Linked DNA regions of Massilia litorea. The protein of the gene in region 2 interacts with the protein of the main gene of each other region in a pairwise test. Links are inferred from orthologs where the notes say so. Each region holds a gene or a part of one and is shown on either strand. Other genes may lie near its edges.

The links.
Region 1: the proteins of bioB (region 2) and LPB04_RS02210 interact in binary tests that used the Escherichia coli proteins (3 or more experiments, as listed by UniProt). The link is inferred for Massilia litorea from one-to-one orthologs.

The regions. Positions count from the first base shown.
Region 1 is NZ_CP062941.1:502,587-510,164, forward strand. Bases 1,886-4,794 are described here. They hold LPB04_RS02210 (class II glutamine amidotransferase), read right to left. Parts: upstream 3,773-4,794; coding sequence 2,999-3,772; downstream 1,886-2,998. Other genes in these bases: LPB04_RS02205 (EAL and HDOD domain-containing protein), read right to left, coding at 1,886-2,874; LPB04_RS02215 (BTH_I0359 family protein), read right to left, coding at 3,906-4,163; LPB04_RS02220 (GTPase), read right to left, coding at 4,258-4,713; LPB04_RS02225 (response regulator), read right to left, coding at 4,710-4,794. In the rest of the region: metH (methionine synthase), read left to right, coding at 1-1,104; LPB04_RS02200 (SPW repeat protein), read left to right, coding at 1,210-1,575; more of LPB04_RS02205, read right to left, coding at 1,600-1,885; more of LPB04_RS02225, read right to left, coding at 4,795-5,432; LPB04_RS02230 (sensor histidine kinase), read right to left, coding at 5,506-7,578.
Region 2 is NZ_CP062941.1:1,273,069-1,280,600, forward strand. Bases 1,933-4,795 are described here. They hold bioB (biotin synthase BioB), read left to right. Parts: upstream 1,933-2,778; coding sequence 2,779-3,813; downstream 3,814-4,795. Other genes in these bases: bioD (dethiobiotin synthase), read left to right, coding at 1,933-2,756; LPB04_RS05605 (acetyl-CoA carboxylase biotin carboxylase subunit), read left to right, coding at 3,863-4,795. Outside these bases: bioA (adenosylmethionine--8-amino-7-oxononanoate transaminase), read left to right, coding at 1-736; bioF (8-amino-7-oxononanoate synthase), read left to right, coding at 739-1,920; more of bioD, read left to right, coding at 1,920-1,932; more of LPB04_RS05605, read left to right, coding at 4,796-5,905; LPB04_RS05610 (2-hydroxyacid dehydrogenase), read left to right, coding at 5,905-6,834; LPB04_RS05615 (hydroxymethylglutaryl-CoA lyase), read left to right, coding at 6,836-7,532. UniProt on the Escherichia coli protein: Catalyzes the conversion of dethiobiotin (DTB) to biotin by the insertion of a sulfur atom into dethiobiotin via a radical-based mechanism.

The DNA of each region.
Region 1 (7,578 bases), 770 kb from region 2 along the record:
GACGCTTCGCGTTCGGTGTCGGTCGGCCAGTCGCTGCTGACGGAAGAGTCGCGCCACGCCTACATGGCCGAGATCAAGCTCGATTACGAGCGCATCCGCGAACAGCACGCCAACAAGAAGGCGCTGCCGATGCTCAGCCTCGTCGATGCGCGCGCCAACAAGGCGAAGCTCGACTTCGCGCCGGTGAAACCGAAATTCATCGGGCGCCGCGTCTTTAAAAACGTGGAGCTGTCGACGCTGGCGCGCTACATCGACTGGGGCCCGTTCTTCCAGACCTGGGACCTGGCCGGCCCCTTCCCTGCCATCCTGACCGACGAAGTGGTCGGCGAAGCGGCCTCGAAGGTGTTCGAGGAAGGCCAGGCGCTGCTCAAGAAAATCATCGAAGGGCGCTGGCTGACGGCGAATGGCGCGATCGCCCTGCTGCCGGCCAACAGCGTCAACGACGACGACATCGAGATCTACACGGACGAGACGCGCGAAAAGGTCGCCTTCACCTGGCACGGCCTGCGCCAGCAGGGTGTCAAACCCGTGGTCGACGGCGTGCAGCGCCCGAACCAGTGCCTGTCCGACTTCATCGCTCCCAAGGGCTCGGGCGTGGCCGACTACATCGGCATGTTCGCGGTGACGGCGGGTCTCGGCATCGAAAAATATGAACAGCGTTTCGAAGCCGCGCACGACGATTACTCGTCGATCATGCTCAAGGCCCTGGCCGACCGCCTGGCCGAAGCCTTCGCCGAATACCTGCACGAGCGCGTGCGCACCGACCTGTGGGGCTATGCGGCGAACGAGGACCTGAGCAATGCAGACCTGATCGGGGAAAAATACGTCGGCATCCGTCCGGCGCCGGGTTATCCGGCCTGCCCCGAGCACACGGTCAAGAAGGAGCTGTTCGAGACGCTGCAGGCCGAGGAAATCGGCATGCAGCTGACGGAATCCTACGCCATGTATCCAGGCGCGGCCGTGTCGGGCTTTTATCTGGCCCACCCGGAGTCGAAGTATTTCGTGGTCGGCAAGATCGGCGACGACCAGGTGCTCGACATGGCCCAGCGCCGCGGGATGGACAAGGCGGAAGTCGAACGCCACCTGGCGCCGAACCTGTCGTAACGCGCAGGGTGGGTTCCCCGAGCCCACGCGCGTTACTGACCGAACTTCCTGACTCCAGTATTGTCTAAGTCACTGTGGGAACACACGTTCGCGAAGGAGACTGTCATGGCAATGCATCTCTCGACCCGGCGCTGGCAGGACCAGGGCATCCTGCTGCTCGGTGTCTGGCTCATCGTATCGCCCTGGGTGATGGCTTACCCGAGCGATTCCCCTCCGGCCATCAACGCATTCATCGCAGGCGCCATCATGGCGGCCCTGGCCGCCTTCGACCTGTACAAGACCTATGCCTGGGCGGTATTCCTGAACATCCTCGTCGGCGCCTGGGTGGCCGTTTCGCCCTGGCTGGTGGACGTCATGCCGAACCAGGCGATGAGCGCCAGCCTGCTGCTGGTGGGCGTGGCGACAGTCATACTCGGCCTGTGGGAGCTGCGCACCGACCCCGACCTGCATCAGCAGTGGGCCGGCACATAAGTCTGCCTGACGATTAAATCGTCATCAAAGGGCGCTACGGACGACCTGGCCGCTCCACTCGAAAGCCGCCATTTCCAGCTCGACCAAGTCGTCGCCGCTGTCGGCCAGGACGCTCAAGGTCGGCAGCACGTCGGCGCCCTCTTCCATCTGCTCGAAGGATTCGGCCAGCCGCAGCAGCTCGCCGAAGAAGCCGCCGCGCTTGAGCAGCGCACTCGACACTTCGTCGCTCACCGGAATCTGTTCGACCAGGTCGGCCATCGGCACGCAGAACAGCGTGTCCATCAGCGACATGATGCCGACCGTGAAGGCCATGTCGGCGACATGGCGCCGGCCTGGGCGCAGGCGGCCGGCCAGCAGCTCCATCAGGCGCGCACGGGTACTGGCCAGCATCAGCAGCGGCGTCTGGGTATGGCCGTGGTTGCCCGGTTCGGCGTAGAGCATGATCTGCAGCCAGCGCTGCAGCTGGCGGCGGCCGACGATGATCAGCGCCTGGCTCAGCGAATCGATGCGCTGGCGCAGGCCGGCCGCCGGCGTGTTCACGATGCGCAGCAGGTTGACGGATAAGGTCACGTCGCGCTTGATGGCGCGTTCGATCTCGATATTGTCGGCGTCCGATACGACCAAGGACATCAGGTCGACAAGGGCCAGCTGCGAGGGCGAGAGCTTGCGCCCGGCGATCACCGACGGGCGGGCGAAATAAAAACCCTGGAAGTAGTCGAAGCCGAGGTCGAGGCAGGTTTTATACTCGGTCTGGCTCTCGACCTTTTCGGCGATCAGGCGCTTGCCCGTGCCACGCAGCCGTGGGACCAGGGACAGCATGCTCACCACCGGCATCGCGCGCAGGTTGACCTTGACGTAGTCCAGCAGGGGCAGCAGGCGCCCCAGGCGGCTGCCGTGGACGCTGGCTTCGGCGGCGAACCTGAAACCGTGGCCGCTGAGCTCGGCCAGGCGCCACAGCACCGGCTCCGTCGCTTCGACCGAGCCCACCAGTTCCAGCACGGTGCGCTCGCGCGGCAGGAAGGCGAAGATATCGCTCATCAACACTTCGGTGTCGACGTTCAGGAAGGCGGTCGCGTCGCCCACGGCGCGCGGCAGGCCGAGCTGGGCCGCGTGGGCCAGCACGCCGGCCGTGGCCGCCAGATCGGTATCGATCTCGGCGCTGTTGGCGGGGGTGGTGCGGAACAGGAGTTCGTAAGCAAACAGGGCCTGGTTGCGGTCGAGCATCGGCTGGCGCGCAAGATAGAAATTACGCAGCTGCAAAGGCTGGGATGCCTGGTCAAGGCTGGCGGTATCGGTCATCGCGGTCCCGTGGTCACGTTCAAGCTGCCCACTCTACCCGATTCTCAGCAATTAGTGGATTTCCGGCATCATTTTTCGTAAAAACCGATGTCGAAAAGCTAAAAACAGGCAGCAAAACGTCTGATCAGGCGACAGGAACCGGGCTGCCGTCGATAAAGACGAGCAGCTCGCCGGGTGCGAATGCAGTCCAGGTTTCGTTGGTGGTCAGCGGTTCGGTGACGATGATCGCGACCCGGTCGTTCGGCGTGGTGACCTGGGAAAAATCAACCGACAGGTCTTCGTCGGACAGGCGCGCCGTCACGAACGGGTACTGGCGCACGACGTAGCTGAGCTTGGTCGAGCAGTGGGCGAACAGGGCCGTGCCGTCGGAGAGCATCATGTTGAAGGTGCCGAAATCCGAAATCTGGCGTACGAGTTCGCCGAGTGCCGCGCGCAAGGCCGGCAATGCGGGCGGCGTGTCGCCGAAGCGGCGCCGCAATTCCTGCAACAGGAAGCAGAAGGCATGTTCGCTGTCGGTGCTGCCGACCGGGCGGAAGGCGCCGTCGAGCTGCGGCGTGAACTCCTTCAGGTCGCCGTTATGGGCGAATACCCAGTAACGGCCCCACAGTTCGCGGACGAACGGATGGCAGTTCTCGAGCGCCACATGGCCTTGCGTGGCCTTGCGGATGTGGGCGATGACATTCGTCGACTTGATCGGATAGCGTTTGATCAGCTCGGCGATCGGCGAGGCGATCGCGGCCTGGTGGTCGACGAAATGGCGCACGCCGGCGCCCTCGAAGAAGGCAATGCCCCAGCCGTCGTGATGGGTGTCGGTGCGGCCGCCGCGATGGGCGAAACCGGTGAAGGAAAATACAATGTCGGTAGGGACATTGCAGTTCATTGCGAGGAGTTGGCACATGGTGAAGAGCTTACCATGGCGCGGGCGCTGCGAGGCGCAGGGCGAACGCGGCACCGGCGATGGCCGGCGCCTGCATCCCGTTGTGTCCCTGGCCGTCTGTGGGGGTGGTCCTCCAGCCTTGCGGTGACGCTGCTTAGTGCAGCACGACCGGCTGGTTCATCATCGTGTCGTACGAGCCGAGGAAATCGTCGATTTCCTCCATGGTCGGCTCGCTTGCGATGAGGTTGTTGACGTCGCGGCGGAACGATTGTGCCAGTTTGCCGCCGATGAACGCTTCGCGACGGCCGGCCTTGTCGACGATCTCGTAGCCGCCGAAGCGCAGGGCTTCGAGCTCGCGATCGACGCCAAATTCGACGACGCTGTACTGTTCGCTGTTATAGATCATGTTCATGATGACTCCTTCTCTCGATCAGAGGTTTCCGACTACCCGGCGGCGGATAACCGGAGTTGACTTCAGTGAAGAGGTGGGGCTCGCCCAACCAATTTCAAGAGTGCAGGTCGGGCGTGAGGGCCAACAGCTGATCGTATGGTGCGCTGCTTAACCATGATCGCAACTGATCCAGATGCGCACTGGCGGCGACGCCGATGAACAGGCGCGCCGGCCGCTGGCGCAGCAGACGATTTAATGTAACACGCATGACGAGATTTCCCGCGCAGCACAGGCAACCGGGTGCGATGCGCGAAATCAGGAGTTTTTCAGAATCTTGCAGTACCGGATTTCCGTCGGAAAGGCCTTCCAGGATCACGGCGACCCCATCGCTACGGGGCGTAGAAGGGTCTTCGATGGCGTGCGCGATGGCCGCCTCGCGCGCTGCCGCGCTGGGGCCCGTGACGAGCACCGTAGGAATTGGATGACGTAAAGAAGAGCCGGATGAGAAGGGGCCATCCGTCCGGGAGCCGTCCCTCCGGGGGACGGCCGGCCGGCCGCCGTTTTCGCTCATCCGCCCCGCTTGCCGAGCTTGCCCGGTTCGACGCCGAGCTGCTTCAGTTTGCGGTACAGGTGGGTGCGCTCGAGGCCGGTCTTTTCGGCCACGCGCGTCATGCTGCCGCCTTCGCGGCCCAGGTGGTGTTCGAAATACATCCGTTCGAATGCGTCGCGCGCCTCGCGCAGCGGCAGGTCGAACGAGAGCGTATACCCTTGGGTTTCGCCATGGCCGATCACACCCACGCGCGCGCCGTTCAACGGCGCGGGCGCCGGCTGGGCGGCGAACATCGGATTGCTGACGGGCGGCGCTTCGACGACCGGCGCCGGCATGCTCGGGCGCGGTGGCGGCACCGGGGCGCGCGCCACTTCCTGGGCACGGGTCAGGCCTTGCTGCACGGCTTTCAGCAGCTTTTGCAGGGCGATCGGTTTTTCCAGGAAATTCAGGGCGCCGATGCGCGTGGCCTCGACGGCGGTATCGATGGTGGCGTGACCCGACATCATGATGACCGGCATGGTCAGCAAGCCGTCGCGCTGCCATTCCTTGAGCAGCGTGACGCCGTCGGTATCGGGCATCCAGATGTCGAGCAGGACCAGGTCGGGCGCGCCGGCGGCACGCGCCTCGCGCGCCTGCTGCGCATTTTCGGCCAGCGTGATTGCGTGGCCTTCGTCTCCCAGGATTTCCGAGAGCAGCTCGCGGATGCCCATTTCATCATCAACTACGAGTATATTCGCCATCGTTTTCCTTCCGTCTCCGCCCGACTCAGTTGTGATATTCAGTCTCGATTCCAGCCGTGATTCTATGCCCGTTTTACGCTTCGGCCAAGTTCGCCTCTTGTGCTAACTTTAACAGCAAAATGGATACCGACGCGCCACTTCCGTCTGGACGGTTCTGAACATCAATGCGACCACCGTGCTCGTCGATGATCTTTTTCACCATCGGCAGGCCGAGGCCCGTGCCGCGCGCCTTCGAGGTCACATACGGCTCGAAGGCGCGCGCCAGGATCTTCGGTGCAAAGCCGGGACCGTTATCGAGGATCGCCAGGCGCACCGCCTCGCCCGCCGTGCCGTCCGCGCCGGTGTAGCGGATGATCTCGGTGGCGACGTCGATGCGCGGTTCGCGCGCATGCGATTCCCGGTCTCCCAGCGCATCCTGGGCGTTCTGCAGCAGGTTGTGGATCACCTGGCGCAATTGCGTCGGGTCGCCCATCACGCGCGGCAGGTTCGGCGCCAGCGTGGCGTGGATGACGTCCGACGCATCCTCGGCCAGGTACAGGGTCAGGATTTCCTCGATCAGCGCGTTCAGGTCGAGCGGTTCGAGCACCGCCGGCGGCGTGCGCGCATAGTCGCGGAAGTCGTCGACCATGCGCTTCATGGCGTCGACCTGGTTGACGATGGTGGTCGTGGCGCGCGCCAGCAGGGCCGCGTCCGCCGCGTCCAGTTTGTCTTCCAGTTTCATCTGCAGGCGTTCGGCCGACAACTGGATCGGCGTTAGCGGGTTCTTGATTTCGTGGGCCAGGCGGCGCGCCACCTCTCCCCAGGCGACCGAGCGCTGGGCGGAGATCACGTCGGAGATATCGTCGAACACGACGATGAAGCCGCTGCCCACGCCCACCGGCAGGCGCGAGCCGCGCGCCAGCAAGGTGGTGTCGTGGTCTTCTCCGGGAGCGCGGCGCGGGATCTCGATTTCCTGCTGCCAGTGGGTGCGCTGGCGCGCGGTGCCGGCGGCCGACTGCGCGCTTTGCGTCGAAAACGCACGCGTGACGGCGGCGGCGAAATGTTCCAGGCCCTCGATCCTGGACAGCGGCCCGTTCAGGTGGCACTGCTCCATCTGCAGGATGCGGCAGGCGGCCTCGTTCGAATTGACCACGGTACCCTCGGCGTCGAGCACCAGCACGCCGGCCGACATGTTCGCCAGCACCGATTCGAGGTGGGCCTTGGCGCTTTGCAGGGCCGCGCGGTTGCGCTCGACGGCGCTTCTCGCTTCGAACAGCTGGCCGGTCATGGCGTTGAAGGATTGGGTCAGCGTACCGAGTTCGTCGTTCGTCTCGACGATCGGGCGCGGCGACAGGTCGCCCTCGGCCACCGCCTGCGTGCCCTCGGCCAGCACCAGCAGCGGCTGGGCCAGGTTCCCGGCGATCAGCACGGCGCTGCCGATGGCCCCGAAGATCGCCAGCAGCAGGGTCAATGTCAGCGTCTCGACATACATCCGGCGCAGGGCCTCGCGCGCCCACGAGCGCTGCTGGTATTCGGAGAAGGCGCTGCGCAGCACCTCGGCATTCGAGGCCAGGTTGACGGGTACCGCCTGCATCAGCTGCAGGTAGCGCGGCGCGGCGCCCGGCGGCTCGGGCACGGCCAGCACCGCGCGCAGGCGCAGGCTGGTGGCGGCATCGAGGGCGGTCGAGCCGCCGTTGGTGCCGTTCGCGCCGTTGGCGCCGCTGGTATTGTCGCGGAAGTCGAGTTCGATTCCGCCCTCGGCCCGCGCGTAACCGCCCGGCATGGCGGCCTGGCGCACCATCTGCGCGTTCGGCAGGTCGGCCGTGAGGTCGGCACGCCGGTCCCGGCTGGCGCTGGCGACCAGCTTGCCGTTGGCGTCGAGCAGGAGCGCGCTTTGCATGCCCTCGGTATCGGACACCAGCTGCGCCAGGGTCATCTGGGCGCCGCCGTCGTCCTGGCCGGACAGGGTTGCGGCGACCGTCTGCCCCTTTGCCGAGAGCTCCGTCTGCGCCTCCTCGAGCGCCGCATGGCCCAGGTTCAGGCCGGACTGCAGCGCGGCCTCGATCTTGACGTCGAACCAGGAGTCGATCGAATGCGAGACGAACTGCACCGACACCATGAAGATGACCAGGCCCGGCAGGATGCCGATACCGGCAAACAGCAGGAC
Region 2 (7,532 bases):
GATCGCCGATGTCGAGCGCCTGTTCGAAGAGCGTGCGAATAAAATCGCCGCAATCATCGTGGAACCGCTGGTGCAGTGCGCGACCGGCATGGCGATGCATGACCCGCTCTACCTGGAACTCTTGCGCGAGCTGTGCGACCGCCACCAGGTGCACCTGATCGCCGACGAGATCGCGGTGGGCTGCGGCCGCACCGGCACCTTCTTCGCCTGCGAACAGGCCGCGATCTGGCCGGACTTTTTATGCCTGTCGAAAGGGATCAGCGGTGGTTATTTACCGCTCTCGCTGGTGCTGACCACCGATGCGATTTATCAGTCCTTCTACAGCGAAGACATCACGCGCGGTTTTCTTCATTCGCACTCCTACACCGGAAATGCGCTGGCCTGCCGCGCGGCGCTGGCGACCCTGCAGATCTTCCGCGACGACGACGTCCTGAACCGCAACCGCGAGCTGGCCACGAAACTGACCATCGCGCTCGCCCCCCTGGCCGAGCATGAGCGCACGAAGGCCTTCCGCCAGCGCGGCATGATCTTCGCGTTCGACGCCGTCGAGCCGGATGCGGCGCGTGCAGCGAGCTTCGCGCGGCGCTTTTTCACCACGGCCGTCGAGAACGAACTGCTGCTGCGGCCGATCGGGCGCACCGTGTACCTCATGCCGCCCTATGTGCTGGACGAGGAAGAAATCGACCTGTTGGGGTCGCGCGTGAAATCGGTGTTCGAATCGGTGATGGCGGCCTGACCATGGACCTGATCGATAACATCAACCGCAAGCTGGCCGCGCTCGATGCGCAAAGCCTGCTGCGCCGCCGGCGCGTGGTCGATACCCGCTGTTCTCCGCTACAGGTGGTCGACGGCCGCGCCATGCTGGCCTTTTGCAGCAACGATTACCTCGGCCTGGCCGCGCACCCGCGCGTGGTCGACGCGCTGCGCACCGGCGCCCAGCTGTACGGCGCCGGCAGCGGTGCCTCGCACCTGATCAGCGGCCATAGCCGCGCCCACGCCATCCTCGAAGAGCGCCTGGCCGAACTGGTCGCACCCCATATCGAGGATGCGCGTGCGCTTTACCTGAGTACGGGCTACATGGCCAACCTGGCCGTGCTGACCGCGCTCGGGCTGGATGCCGACGCCGTCATTTTCTCGGAGGCGCTGAACCACGCCTCGCTGATCGACGGTGCGCGCCTGGCCAAGGCAGGCGTCAGCGTCTATCCGCATGGCGACGTTGCCGCGCTCGAGGCGCTGCTGGCAAACAGCACTGCCGCCACCAAGATCGTGGCCACCGACGCCGTCTTCAGCATGGACGGCAACCTGGCGCCGCTGCCGGAACTGCTGGCTTTGTGCGAGCGCCACGGCGCCTGGCTGTTCGTCGACGACGCCCATGGCTTCGGCGTGCTCGGCGCCCAGGGACGGGGCGCGCTCGAACATTTCGGATTGCGCTCGCCAAATATCGTGTATGTCGGCACGCTGGGCAAAGCGGCCGGCGTCGCGGGCGCCTTCATCGCGGCCCACGCCAGCGTGATCGAACTGATGATCCAGCGCGCCCGCCCCTACATCTATACGACGGCGGCGCCGCCGGCGCTGGCGCATGCCCTGCTCACGAGCCTGGACATCATCACCAGCGACGAAGGCGCGGCCCTGCGCAGCCATCTGGAGCTGTTGATCGCGCAGCTCGATGCCGACCTGCGCCTGGCACGCTGGCAGCGTCCTGCATCGAACACGCCGATCCAGCCGATCATCATCGGCGCCAACGACGAAGCGCTGCGCGTGGCCGCTGCGCTGTATGCGAAGGGCCTGTGGGTGCCTGCGATCCGCCCGCCGACGGTACCGAAAGGGACCGCGCGCCTGCGCGTGACCTTGTCCGCGGCCCACACCCATGACGAAGTCGCGCAACTGGTGACGGCATTGAATGAACTGGAGGCCATGTGATCAACAACCTGAACGATCCGCAGGAACCGGAGATCGAGATCGCCGTGCCGCCTGCACCCGTGCTGCCCGAGGTCGAGGTCGAGGACGAGCCGGCGAGCGCGCCGGGCGAGGCGCTGGCGGCGGAAGGCATTCCCAGCCGTTTCTGCTGCTTCGTCACCGGCACCGACACCGAGATCGGCAAGACGCTGGTGTCTGCCGCCATCCTGCACAAGCTGGTGGAGGCCGGCCACCGTGCCTGCGGCATGAAGCCGGTCGCGGCCGGCGCCGAGCTGGTTGACGGCGAACTGCACAACGAAGACGCCGACATGCTCGCCGCCGCCGGCAACGTGCACCTGCCGCAGAACATCACGACGCCCTTCATGCTGCGCGAGCCCTGCGCCCCGCACATCGCGGCCAGCCTGGAAGGCGTGACCATCGAGCCGGTGCCGATCATCGCTGCCTATGCCGAAATCCTGGCGGCGTCGGATGCGGTCGTGGTCGAAGGCGTCGGCGGTTTTTGCGTGCCCTTTTCAAACACCTTCGACAGCGCGCAGCTGGCCGAACAACTGAATTTGCCGGTGATCCTGGTCGTCGGCATGCGCCTGGGCTGCATCAGCCACGCGCTGTTGACGGTCGAGGCCATCATTGCGCGCAACCTGGTGCTGGCCGGCTGGGTCGCGAATACGGCCGACCCGGACATGCGCTTTTTTGAAGAAAACATCGAGGCTTTGGCGGCGCGCATCCCGGCGCCCCTGCTCGGCATCGTGCCGCGCCTCGAACAAGCAAGTGCCGCGAACGCGGCCCGATTCATCGATCTCGCAGGACTGCCGGGCTGGCCGTCCACGCGGGCTCTGTAACACACAAGCTGAAGGAAATCCCATGAATGTTCCCCAAACCGTCGCCCTCCACCGCCCGACCGCCGCGATTTCCGAGCGGCCCGACGCCACCTGGCCGCTGGCCGACGTGCTGGCCCTGTTCGAACTGCCGTTCAACGACCTGATGTTCCGCGCGCAAGAAGCGCACCGGGCCCACTTCCCGGACGGCGACGTCGAACTGGCGACCCTGCTGTCGATCAAGACCGGCGGCTGCGAGGAAGACTGCGGCTACTGCCCGCAGGCGGCGCGCTACGACACCGGCGTCGAAGCGAAAAAGATCCTCGACATCGACACGGTGCTCGACGCCGCACGTCAGGCCAAAGCCAACGGCGCTACCCGCTTCTGCATGGGCGCCGCCTGGCGCAGCCCGAAAGAGCGCGACATGGAAAAGGTCGAGCAAATGGTGCGCGAAGTGAAAGCGCTGGGCATGGAAACCTGCGCCACCCTCGGCATGCTCGAAGAGGGACAGGCCGAGCAGCTGAAAAAGGCCGGCCTCGATTTTTACAACCACAACATCGACACCGCGCCCGATTTCTATAACAACGTGATTTCGACCCGCGAATACCAGGACCGCCTCGACACCCTGGGCCGCGTGCGCCAGGCCGGCCTGAAAGTCTGCTGCGGCGGGATCGTCGGCATGGGCGAGACGCGCGAGCAGCGCGCCGGCCTGCTGGCGCAGCTGGCGAACCTGAATCCGTATCCGGAATCGGTGCCGGTGAACCACCTGGTGCAGGTCGAAGGCACGCCGCTGCACGGGCTCGATCCGCTTGATCCGCTCGAATTCGTGCGCACCATCGCAGTGGCCCGCATCATCATGCCGGAAGCGCGCGTGCGCCTGTCGGCCGGCCGGCGCCAGCTGGGCGAGGCGGTGCAGGCGATGTGCTTCATGGCCGGCGCCAACTCGATTTTCTATGGCGACAAGCTGCTCACCACGGACAATCCGGAAGCGGACGACGACCGCGCGCTGCTGGCGAAACTGGGCCTGAAGACGCGCGCGGCGACGCTCGAATCGGCACCGAAGGAAAGCTGCGGCTGCTAAGGCCCGTCTACTTCATTCAACATTAAAAAGATAAAGCGAGACAAAACGCATGTTCACCAAAATCCTCATCGCCAACCGTGGCGAAATCGCCTGCCGTGTCGCCGCCACCGCGCGCCGCATGGGAATCCGTACCGTCGCCGTGTATTCGGAAGCGGACGCCGGGTCGAAACACGTTGCGGTGTGCGATGAGGCGGTGTTGATCGGGCCGGCCGCGGCCAAGGAAAGCTATTTGCGCGGCCAGAAAATCATCGAGGTGGCGAAAGCGACCGGCGCCCAGGCGATCCACCCGGGCTACGGTTTCCTTTCCGAGAACGCGGAGTTCGCCGAAGCCGTTGAAGCGGCAGGCCTGGTCTTCATCGGTCCGCCGGGCTCCTCGATGCGCGCGATGGGCTCGAAATCGGCCGCGAAGCAGCTGATGGAAGGAGCCAACGTGCCGCTGGTGCCGGGCTACCACGGAGAGAACCAGGACCCGGCCTTCCTGAACGCCCAGGCTGACCGCATCGGCTATCCGGTACTGCTCAAAGCCAGCGCCGGCGGCGGCGGCAAGGGCATGCGCGTGGTCGAACGCAGCGAGGATTTCGTCGCCGCGCTCGGCTCCTGCAAGCGCGAAGCGATCAGCTCCTTCGGCGACGACAAGGTCCTCGTCGAAAAATATCTGACGCGTCCACGCCATATCGAGATCCAGGTGTTTGCCGACAAACTCGGCAACTGCGTCTACCTGCACGAGCGCGACTGCTCGGTGCAGCGCCGCCACCAGAAGGTGCTGGAAGAAGCGCCGGCCCCTGGCATGCCGCCGGATCGCCGCGCGGCGATGGGAGAGGCGGCCGTGGCCGCGGCGCGCGCCGTCGGCTATGTCGGCGCCGGCACCGTCGAATTCATTGCCAACCAGGACGGTTCGTTCTACTTCATGGAGATGAACACGCGCCTGCAGGTGGAGCATCCGGTGACCGAAATGATCACCGGGACGGATCTGGTGGAATGGCAGCTGCGCGTCGCCTTTGGCGAAGCGCTGCCGAAAAAACAGCACGAGCTGGCGATCCACGGCCATGCGATCGAGGCGCGCATCTATGCTGAGAATCCCGAAAAGGGGTTCCTGCCGTCGATCGGCACGCTGCGCCACATGGACACGCCCCAGGCCGTGAATTTTGAATTGGGCGGCGTCGCCGGCGTGGAGCCGGCCGCCGTGCGCATCGATTCCGGCGTGCGCGAAGGCGATGCGATTTCTCCGTTCTACGATCCGATGATCGCCAAGCTGATCGTCTGGGGTGTCGATCGCACCCAGGCGCTGGCGCGGCTGTCGCAGGCGCTCGCTGAATTCCAGATCGTGGGTCTCGCCACCAATATCGCCTTTTTGAAACGCCTGGTCGAAGGGCAAGCGTTTTCGACGGCCGACCTGGATACCGGCCTGATCGAACGCAATGGCGACACCTTGTTCCCGCGTTTGAGCCCGGCGCCTGCCGGTGCGCTGGCGCTGGCGGCGGTGTCCCTGATCGAATCCGAACAGCGCGCGTCGAGCGGCGTGTCGTCGAATGCCGCCGATCCCTGGGGCCAGGCGCAAGGCTGGCGCCTGAATGGAGACTATCGCCGCCAGCTGTCGTTCGGCGACGAGTACGCAGCAAGCCTGGAAGGCGGCGCCTACAAGGTTGGCGTGGTGTATCACCCGCAGGGCTGGGAGCTCGAGGTCGATGGCGTGAAGCAGCCCCTGCACGTCAGCGGCCGTGACGGCGCGACCCTGTCGGTGCGCCTGGGCGAACAGTCGATGCACGGCACCGTGCGCCGCGACGGCGACTTGTTCCACGTGTTCACCAATGGCGCGCACCACACGTTCACGTACAACGATCCGATGGCGCACGCCGGCGAAGCCGAGGCCGCGGGCGGACGCCTGACCGCGCCGATGCCGGGCAAGGTCGTCGCCGTGATGGTGGAAGGCGGCCAGTCGGTGAAAAAAGGCGAAGCGCTCGTCATCATGGAAGCGATGAAGATGGAGCATACGATCGCCGCGCCGAGCGACGGCCTGGTCGAAGACGTGCTGTACGCGGTCGGCGACCAGGTGGCGGACGGCGCGCCGCTGCTGGCTTTCAAGGCGGCGTAATGCGCATCCTGCTGTACCGGAGCGATGGCCAGACCGGTCCCTGGGCCGAGGATCTCGCCAGGGCCCTGCCCGGCGTCGACACGCTCGCCTGGCAGGAGGGCGACCTGCCGGCTGCCTGCGACTACGCCGTGCTGTGGAATCCTTCAGCCGGTTTGCTGGCGCAACTGGACAAGGTAAAGGCCGTGTTCCTGATGGGTGCCGGGGCCGATGCACTGCTCAAGTTCGGCGACGCCTTGCCCAGTGTGCCGATCGTGCGGCTGGGTGACGCCGGCATGGCGGTGCAGATGGCGGAATACGTATCCTATGCGACGCTGCGTTACTTCCGCCGCTTCGACGAATACGAGGAGCAGGCGCGACACGGCCTGTGGGCGCCGTTGCCGCCTCACGTCAAAGAGGATTTCACGGTCGGCGTCATGGGGCTCGGCAAGCTCGGCCTGCGCGTGGTGGACACCCTGCGCGGGTTCGGCTTTCCGGTGCGCGGCTGGAGCCGCACGCAGAAGGATATTCAAGGCGTGGCGTGCTTCGCCGGCATGGAGACGCTCGACGATTTTTTACGCGGCACCCGCGTGCTGGTCTCGCTGCTGCCGCTGACGCCCGAGACGAACAACCTGCTCGACCGGCGGCGCCTGGCGACGCTGCCGCAAGGCGCGTATATCATCAACGTCGCACGCGGGGCGCAGCTGGCCGAGCCGGATTTGCTGACCCTGATCCGCGCCGGCCACATCGCCGGCGCCACCCTGGACGTGTTCCGCAACGAACCGCTGCCGGCGCCGCACCCGTTCTGGGACGAGCCGCGCATCACGATCACGCCGCACATCTCGGCAGTCACCATCCGCGCCGAGGCCGTGCGCCAGATCGCCTTTAAAATCGCCGCCTTCGAGGCGAACGAACCGGTGGACGACATCGTCGACCGCAACCTGGGATACTGAAATGAACAGCCAAGCCAGCCTGCCGAAAAAGGTCAAGATCGTCGAAGTCGGTCCGCGCGACGGCCTGCAGAACGAAAAGGAAACGATCAGCGCGGAAGTCAAAATCGAGCTGGTCGACCGTTTATCACGCGCGGGCTTCAGTAATGTCGAAGCGGCGTCGTTCGTGTCGCCGAAATGGGTGCCGCAGATGGCGACCAGTACCGAAGTGATGGCAAGGATCACGCGCCTGCCGGGCACCATCTATTCGGCGCTGACGCCGAACATGCAGGGTTTCGAAGCGGCGCTGGCCGCGAAGGCCGATGAAGTCGTGATCTTCGGTTCGGCGTCGGAAGCGTTCTCGCAAAAGAACATCAACTGCTCGATCGCGGAATCGATCGCGCGCTTCGAGCCGGTGGCGAAGGCGGCCAAGGCGAATGGGCTGCGCCTGCGCGGCAGCATCAGCACGGCCTTCGGCTGCCCCTACCAGGGAGAAGTGCCGTTGACGGCCGTGGCCGACGTGGTGCGCCGCATGCGCGACCTCGGCTGCGACGAGATCGACATCGCCGACACGATCGGCGTCTCGACCGCGCGCAAGACGCAGGAGGTGATGCTGGCGGCAAGCCGCGAATTCCCGCTGCAGCAGTTATCGGGCCACTTCCACGACACCTACGGCCAGGCGCTGGCGAACATCTACGCCAGCCTGGAAGTGGGCGTGCAGA